2 regions of the Actimicrobium sp. CCC2.4 genome follow, and region 2 is predicted to be linked to the other one. Evidence: riboswitches for the same ligand, from Rfam matches in the RefSeq annotation. Region 2 holds a riboswitch; the other holds the start of a gene.
The links. A riboswitch is a leader RNA that binds a small molecule or an ion and turns the genes downstream of it on or off. The one in region 2 is predicted to bind cyclic di-GMP.
Positions count from the first base shown of each region.

Region 1: it holds a riboswitch for cyclic di-GMP, as region 2 does, so the genes downstream of both, RHM62_RS05385 (PKD domain-containing protein) here and RHM62_RS06110 (spherulation-specific family 4 protein) in region 2, are expected to answer to the same signal.

Region 1 covers NZ_CP133777.1:1,156,565-1,160,894, forward strand. The annotation lists gene RHM62_RS05385 (PKD domain-containing protein) at 68-2,026, opposite strand; cyclic di-GMP riboswitch class I at 2,111-2,197, opposite strand; gene gloA (lactoylglutathione lyase) at 2,314-2,703, opposite strand; gene RHM62_RS05395 (SprT family zinc-dependent metalloprotease) at 2,773-3,591, opposite strand; gene RHM62_RS05400 (lysophospholipid acyltransferase family protein) at 3,620-4,330, opposite strand, start outside.
Region 2 covers NZ_CP133777.1:1,312,312-1,316,641, reverse strand. The annotation lists gene RHM62_RS06120 (AbrB/MazE/SpoVT family DNA-binding domain-containing protein) at 39-284, shown strand; gene RHM62_RS06115 (DMT family transporter) at 507-1,406, opposite strand; cyclic di-GMP riboswitch class I at 1,518-1,595, shown strand; gene RHM62_RS06110 (spherulation-specific family 4 protein) at 1,661-2,455, shown strand; gene RHM62_RS06105 (DUF1338 domain-containing protein) at 2,462-3,475, opposite strand; gene RHM62_RS06100 (aldehyde dehydrogenase family protein) at 3,595-4,330, opposite strand, start outside.

The sequences.
Region 1 (4,330 bases), 160 kb from region 2:
AATAAAAAGCCGGCAAGCGCTTCCTTTCGGAAGCCCTTGCCGGCTTTGTCGTTCCTGCGGTGGCGAATCAGGAGATCGTGATTTTCACGCCATCGAAGGTCGTCAGTCCGCGTGAATCGATGACTTTCAAGACTGCTTCATAGGTGCCTGGCTTGGTATAGGTATGCGAGGTAGCAGCGCCTGCAACAACAGGGGTCGCATCACCGAAGTTCCACTGATACGTGGTGACCTTGCCGCCGGCAGTCGGTACCGTTGTGCTGGCATCGAACTTGATGGCAACCGGTCCTTTGCCGGTGACTGCCGAGGTCACGATGGCCGGTGTCGTGGCGGTTACGGTAGACAGGGTGCTGGTGCCGCTGATGTTGTACTCGCCAAGGTTGCCGTAGTTGGTGTAGCCGGTGATCAGCGGGTCGCCGCGTGCCGCCCCTTTGACGCTCAGGAAGTAGGTCCCCTGGGCTGGCAGCGTGGCAGTGATGGCTTTGGCCAGCGTGGTCGCGGTTGCGCTGCTGGTGGCCAGTACCTTGCCATTGACATCGAGCAGTTGCAGCGCGATGTCGAGCGTACCGCCCAGCATCGCACCGCTGACTTTCAGGTTAACCGGACCGGCACCGGCGACAAAGCTGAACATGTCGACATCACCGGTGGTTTCGATGCGACCGAGGCCGCTCAGGTTGTTCAGGCCGTTGGCGCTTTTGGCGACCAGGGCATCGGCGAACGGAATGGTATTGCCATGGTCATCGGCACGCGGGTTCAGGCCACGGGCACGCATGACGGCGTAGGCATCCTGCGTATTGTTGGCTCTGGCGTATTCACCTTTGGACCACTGCGGCAGGTTCTTGTAATAACCCACTCCCATGATCGGTGCCCAGCCGGTTTCGCCGCTGCCCTGACCGGTGTAGTAACCGGTCGACGGCAATTGACCTTGATGGCCCAGTCCCAGCGTGTGGCCGAGTTCATGCGAGACGCAATCGGCAATGTATTTTTCAGCGTTGGCCAGGTTATTCGGGAAGCAGAATGCCGGTGCCGCACCGGCAGCGAAGGTGCTGAACGAATTCAGGTAGGCATAACCGCCCATCGAGGCAGGTTGCGGCGTGATCAGGATGGTCGCGCCGATCTTGCCCGCCGGGACGGCCGGTGCCTCGGTGGTGATATCGACGTCAAACGCGGCATACGCTTCGGCTACGCGCAACACGACTTTTTGGATCAGCAGGCGTTCGGCATTGCTGAAGGTTGCCGGTGCCTTGTCGGTGTCAAAGGCGGGATAGTTGCCCTGGCCGGTGAAGTTCAGGTACAGCACGCGGGTTGAGTCCGGCTTGGTGTGCAGCTTGAAAGTCTGATCGTACGGGAATGGGCTGGCACCGCCTGCGGTCGCCACCGAAGCAGTCACGACTGCCGTTGCCATCGTGCTGCCGTCGGCGGCACCGGGGAGGACGGTTTCTTCATCGATGTGCAGCACGCGGCCCTTGGTATCGACGTGGACGCTCTTGTCGGATAACAGCATCTGGCGAAATTCGGTGTTGCTCATGCCATACCATTTGGCAACCGCATCAAGGTTGCCGCCCAGTTGGGCAATCGCGTTTTGGCCTGATGTCATGGCATCGAGCTGGATACGGGAAAACGGTGCATTGGTGGTGGATCCGGTAGCGCTGGCCGGGACGAAATCGCTGCGCAGTTCCATGCTTGCCATCATCGCTGGCGTCAGTGTGGACCCGGCGTGAGCGGCGGCGTCGTGACCGGCATCGGCGATGGTTGCGGCAACAGTCTCCGTGGCGGCGTTGGCGATACGGGTCTGTTGATGGCCGACGGTCACGAGTTCGGCCTGTGCCAGCAACATCGGATTGGCCGCCCATGGGTTGGCAGAGGGTGCCGTGCCGGTGGCTGTCGCAAGTGCCACAGGCGCTGCTTGTTGTTCCGGTGCGGGTTGGTCTGCGGCCGTCACGGCATAGATGCCGAGTCCGCCGAAGGCGAGGGTGATGGCGGCGATGATGGCTGTGGTAGCCGGTTTGCTGTTCAGTGGTGATGTCATGGTAGTACCCCTTTGTTATATCGATGAGTCGAACAAAGGGCTTACGCGGTCAACGAGACAGCCAACTCTTGCTGGAATAGTCTTGCTGGCAACCCCGCTACCGTGATCCGTGAAGACCGTAGGCCGGAGGCTTTGCGTCCTTATTTTTCAATAAGTTTGCCCTGCAGCAATAATCTATCTTGCTTGAAAGCAAGTCAAGTTAAATTTGGTGAATTTGTTGCGCTTGTGGATAAGTTTTCCGGCCCCGCCATCGGCCGGTGTTCGCGGCCTCCGGCGAGCGGGTGGTGTTATTCGCCGGCGCGCTGGATCAGTTCGATCTTGTAGCCATCCGGATCTTCGACAAACGCGATGATCGTGGTGCCGCCTTTGACCGGGCCGGCATCGCGGACTACCTTGCCACCGTTGGCGCGGATGTCGATGCAAGCCTGCGCAACGTCGCCCATGCCGATGGCGATATGACCGTACGCGGTGCCCATCTCGTAGCTGTCGACCTCGTAGTTCCACGTCAGTTCGAGTTCGGCATGGTCCGGATTGGTGCCGTAGCCGACGAAGGCCAGCGTGTATTTTTGCGATGGGTTATCGCTGGTGCGCAGCAGTTTCATGCCCAGCACCTTGGTATAGAAATCGATAGAGCGTTGCAGGTGGCCGACGCGCAGCATGGTGTGTAGGAATCGCATGGTTATCTCCGGGAAAAGAGTGATGGTGCCGTGACGTCGTCCGCAGCACGCTGCGGGCGACGGGAAAAATCAGCACAGGGGCAAGGTTGCCGGTGCCTGCTGGCGCAGCATTTTGCGCGCCGATTCGAACTCCGGGAAGATCGATTGCACGGTGGCCCAGAATTGCGGGCCGTGGTTCATCTCGCGCAAATGCGCCAGTTCATGCGCGACCACGTAGTCGATCAGCGGTAGCGAAAAATGGATCAGCCGCCAGTTTAGCCGGATACGTCCATCCGCCGTGCAAGAGCCCCATTGGCGGGTCGCGGACGACAGCGTGTACGAGCGGTAGCTCGCGCCCAGCCGCGCCGCATACAGCGGCAAGCGTTCACCGAACAGGCGGCGTGCCTCGACTTGCAACCAGGCTTGCACGCGATCCTTAAGTTGCTGTTCTGTGCTGTCGGCCGGCAGGCAGATGATCAGTTCGGAGGTGACGTCGTCATGGCGGATCACCTTGTCTTGCAGCGCCCGCAAGCGCAGCGTCAGCGGGCTACCCAGATATGGCAGCGTCGCGCCATCGATCCACTGCATCGCGGCGGGTCGGGTGCGTGCGCTGCGCTCGCGCCGTTCGGCCAGCTTGGTCAGTATCCAGTGCTGCTTGTCGCGGATCGCATTGTCGATCTCGGTGACCGTGACCCAGCGCGGCGCGGCGACGCGCAAGCCATCGTCATCGATGATGAAGCCGATGCTGCGGCGGCTCGAGCGTCGCAACGTGAATTCGAGGATGTGATTGCCGACATGCAGGCGTCGTTTCGGCAGCGCCGCCGGCGCGCCGGTGCCCGGCGTCAGCTCTGCCGCAAACAGGTTCAGTTGCAGCTCAGGCAAAGCCGCTGAGGAAGGTTGATGGCTCAAGTCCGGACGGATCGCTCGGTAATGGGGCTTATTTTTTTATGAATGGTGTGGCGTACATCGTTGGCGAGATGACGCGCATTTCGGATTCTATCCAGTTTTCGACAGCCAGCATCAGTTCGGTAGGCGTCTTGCCTTCCGGCGAAATCGGCGCACCGATCGACACGGTGACCAGGCCGGGTTTTTTGATGAATGAATTTTTCGGCCAGCACTCGCCGGCGTTGACGGCGATCGGCACGACCACGGTGCCGGTTTCTATGGCCAGACGGGAGCCGCCGCCCTTGTATTTGCCCTGGCTACCGACTTCGGTACGGGTGCCTTCCGGGAACATGATGACCCACTGCCCATCGGCCAGCCGCTGACGGCCTTGTACTACGACCTGGGCAAACGCATCGCGGCCGTTGCTGCGATCGATAGGGATCATGCGCAGCAGTGCCAGCGCCCAGCCGAAGAAAGGTACGTACAGCAGTTCTTTCTTGAGCACGAAGATGAGCGGACGCGGCATGTCGGCCAGCAAAAAAATGGTCTCCCAGGCCGACTGGTGCTTGCACAGCAGGATCACCGGCGCATCGGGCAGATTGGCGCGGCCGCGCACTTCGTAGCGGATGCCGCAGACCACTTTGGCCAGCCAGATGACAAACACATTCCAGCGTGACGTGATGAAGTAGCGCGCCGGATACGGCAGCGGCAAGGCCAGAAAGCAGATGCAGGCCCACGGCACCGTGACGACGACCTGCACGAC
Region 2 (4,330 bases):
TGACGTATCCACCTAAGCACACACCACGCGAGGAAAGAATGCATATCACCAAAGCGTTTAACGTCGGTAACTCTCAGGCAATTCGCATCCCCGCCGAACTCGCCTATGAACGCACTGACATCGACGTCGACATCGTGCGCGTTGGCGATGAAATTCGCATCCGTCCCGCTCACCGGCTGCTCACGGGTGCCCTTGTCAAGTTTGCCAAATTTGGACCTGAATTCATGGCGGAGGGACGAGGCGACCAAGAGCAAAGCGATCGGCAGATGCGTAGAGTGCAATAACCGAAGGGCATTGCACCATGCGCTCCGTAAGTCTTCGACAAGCTCAGGGCGAACGGTACTCATCGCACCCGGGCAAAAAAAATGCCCACTCGAAAGTGGGCAAAATCTATATCAATTTGGGTAGACATAGAGGAGACAAGGCAAACTATAACGATCGACCTTCTCCTGTGCCAATTCTCATTTTGGATATCAGTTATGCGAAGCGCGCATAACAGGACAGGTTCAACCCGTCAACGGCTTGCGACTGCGCCCCGGCGAACTCCACTGGCTGACGATCATCCCGGCAATCAGCAATGCCGCGCCGAGCAAACCGCGCCAGGTCATCATCTCGCCGAGCCAGAAATACGCGGCAATCGCCGCACAGGCCGGCTCGAAGGCATAGATCACCGCCGCTTCGTTGGCGCTGCTGTGCCGCTGCCCCCAGGTTTGCAATGAAATGATCGCCGCCGTGGCGACCAGACCCAGGTAAAGAAAGTTCACCACATCGGATCGCATTGACGACGCCACCACGATCCAGTCGACCGGATGACGCGGCAACTCCCACACCACCAGCCAGATCGCGGCGCACAGCGCAACGACAAGAATCTGCACCGTGGTCAGCACCATCAGGCTGCTGGCACGCCGGGTAAGCACCTCGAGCAACTTTACGTAGACACCAAAAAAGAAGGCACCGGTCAAGGCCAGGTTGTCGCCGTAGCCCCAGGCTCCGCCATCCCAGCACAGCGCAAACAGCCCGACGATGGCAAGCGCAATCGCGATCACGATGCGCCGCTCCGGTGCCTTGCCCGCCAGCAGGCCCAACAACGGCACCACCAGTACATTGAGTCCGGTCACGAAGGCATTGCGGTTCGAGGTGGTCAGTGCGAGGCCTTCGAGTTGCAGCATGTAGCACAGGAACAGCGTCACACCCAGCAGCGCACCGGGCAGGCAATCGCGCCAGCGTGCCCGCCACAGGAACGGCGACAGCAGCAAGCCCGCCATCGCAAAGCGCACAAGGATGATCCAGACCGCTGAAAAATGGGCGGTCAGATCCTTCATTGCAGGGAAAGTCGTGCCCCAGACAAGCGTAACAATGAGCAGCGCAAAGATACCTTGCAGACGGTGGGGAATGGACAGAAACATGGCGGGACAAGCTCTACAAAAAAGTCATCAACAATGCGCAGGGGGAGAATATGCGCACAAAAAGATTTCCACACGGAAATTTATGATAATTTACGTCCAGCAGCAAAATTAACAGTAACTCCGCAAACCTGGAGCAATCCAGCGACGCAAAGCTACAGGGACTTCTCCGGAAGTCAGCCAGCTACCTGACAGCATCCCGCTGGCAGGCCAACCATCCGGACGCCCAGAAGACGTCCCGGATAAAAGGCGCAGTCATGACACTTCCTTCTTTTTTAATGCACCGCGTAACGCGGGCGATGTTTGCCGTGATGGCTTTCGTCCTGTGCCCGGTCACCGCCCACAGCGCGATTGTCCGCGAAGCGGTCGTACCCGCCTATTTTTACCCCAGCCCGAACAGCGTAGCGTGGGCCAGCCTGAACGTGCTGGCCAAAAAAATGCCAACCACCGCCATCGTCAATCCCAACAGCGGTCCCGGCACCACGCTTGACCAGAACTACGTGAAAGCCATCGCCAGCCTGCATGCTTCCGGCGGCAAAGTGATCGCGTATGTCTCGTCGTCGTACGGCAAGCGCCGCCTGTCGGATGTGACCAAAGACATCAATACCTATCTGGCGTTCTACAAGGTCGATGGCTTTTTCATTGACGAGATGACCAATGACAGCAGCGCTGCCAACGTGCAGTATTACCAGTCGGTGTACGGCTACATCAAGGGCCTGTCACCCAAATTCACCGTCACCGGCAACCCCGGCACTAGCGTGCCGGAACGCTACCTGAGCTTGCCGCTGGCCGACAAATTCGTGGTTTTCGAAGACACGCTGCAACGCTTCAAACGCCAGGTCGTGCCGACATGGCAAGCCAAATATCCGGCCGAACGGTTCATCAGCATCGTTCACAGCAGCCCGCGCTCCAACATGGCCGCCGTCATGAAGATCAACAGCTCGCGCGGCATTGGCGGGCTATTTGTGACGACGCTGACGATGCCGGATCCGTACTTCAAGTTGCCGGCCAACTGGGGTCAGGACATGGCTATTGCGCTGTCGCTGCAATAACCCGGCTCAGGACGCCGTCATCTTGAAGATGCCCTGTGCATTACCGGCATCGAAACCCAGATCGAGCTGGTCACTACCATCGATGCAATCGCGCGAAATGAACTCGTAAAAGCTGCCCGGCACGTCGCGCTCGACCAGCGTGCCATCGGCGGCGACAAAGCGGCGCACCACGCTATCGGCAAGGAAGGCGGTCTGGCGTATCCGGCCGCTTTGCGAGACTTCGACGGTTTCCTTCATCGGCCGCTTCAAGACTTTTTGCTGCAAGGCCACCTGCGCGACATCGGCCACCCGGTCGGTCACATGATTGAAGGTGTTGCCCTCGGTGGCGATCCAGGCCATCTCTGCCGATTCGGCACGCAGCAGTTCGTAGTCGGCCAATGCGGGCGGCGCATGCTGGCACGCGAAGCATCCCTGCAATTCCGCCAGCAATGAAATCGCGTCGGTCACCGACAGCCGGTTATCACGTCCCAGCTCATGCAGCAGCCAGTGTGCCTTCGGTGACAGCGGGTCGCGCGAGGTCGATACCACCCGCGTCACGGCGTCCTGGAACGGTACCGAAAATTTTTCCGGATGCAGTTCGCTGACAAAGAACTGGGCGATCTGGTCGGGACAATCCTGCTGCGCATACGAGCGCCCGGTCATGCCGATGCGCCCCAGCGGAAACACGCCATTGAGCCGGTAACCGAGCGGTTCAAGCAAGCGCGTGAAGGCACTTTCGCCCGGCGGCAGCGCGCCGTTGCCGGGCCAGCGTACGGTGCGCAGCGCGCCATGATCGTGCCAGACCTTGTCGCCACGGGCCGCCACTTCTTCGGTATAGCGACGCCCGCTCGGCACCCGCTGCAACAGGTCATGGAACAGCACCATGTTGAGTGCCTGCGCCATTTCCTTGCGCGAGACCTGGCCGCATTCCCAGCTGGCAAAGACAGCCGGGATGGTCAGCAAGCGGTAGACCCGGGCGGCACCGTCGGCACCGATAACTTTTTCGACCAGATTGGCCAGATTGCTGTTGCTGGTGCTCATGAAAAAATCCTGTGAGAGTGAACGACAACCGTTGACGCTGCTGCGCAAACGTTCGCGGCGACCGCGATCGACCAGTACTTCTCCGAATGCAGGCAAGGCTATGCGCATGATCGCTACTCCTACAGGTCGAAGCTGATGCCCTGCGCCAGCGGCAGGGCATTGCTGTAATTGATCGTGTTGGTGGCACGCCGCATGTAGCCTTTCCAGGCATCCGAGCCGGACTCGCGTCCGCCGCCGGTGTCTTTTTCACCGCCGAAGGCACCGCCGATTTCAGCACCGCTGGGACCGATGTTGATGTTGGCGATACCGCAGTCGCTGCCGGTCGCGCCAAGAAAGGTTTCGGCTTCGCGCAGATCGGTGGTGAACAGGCTCGATGACAAGCCTTGCGGCACCGCGTTGTTCAAGGCGATGGCCTGGTCCAGCGTGTCGTAGCGAACCACGTACAGGATGGGCGCGAAGGTTTCGTGGTGCATGATGGCTGACTGCATCGGCATCTCGACCAGCGCCGGATGGACGTACTGCCCGCCTTCGCCGCCGGCGACTTCGGCACGCCGGCCGCCCGAGACGATGCCGCCCTCGGCGCGCGCCGTGTCCAGCGCCACTTGCATCGCATCGAACGCCGCCACATCGATCAGCGGCCCGACCAGCGTGGCCGGATCGGACGGATTACCGACCGGTAGCGCGGCATAGATTTTTTTCAGACGCGGCAGCAGGGTGTCGTAAATGCCGGCGTGGACGAACAGCCGGCGCAGGCTGGTGCAGCGCTGACCGGCCGTGCCGACGGCCGAAAACACGATGCCGCGCACGGCCATGTCGAGGTCGGCACTGGGCGCGACGATCATTGCATTGTTGCCA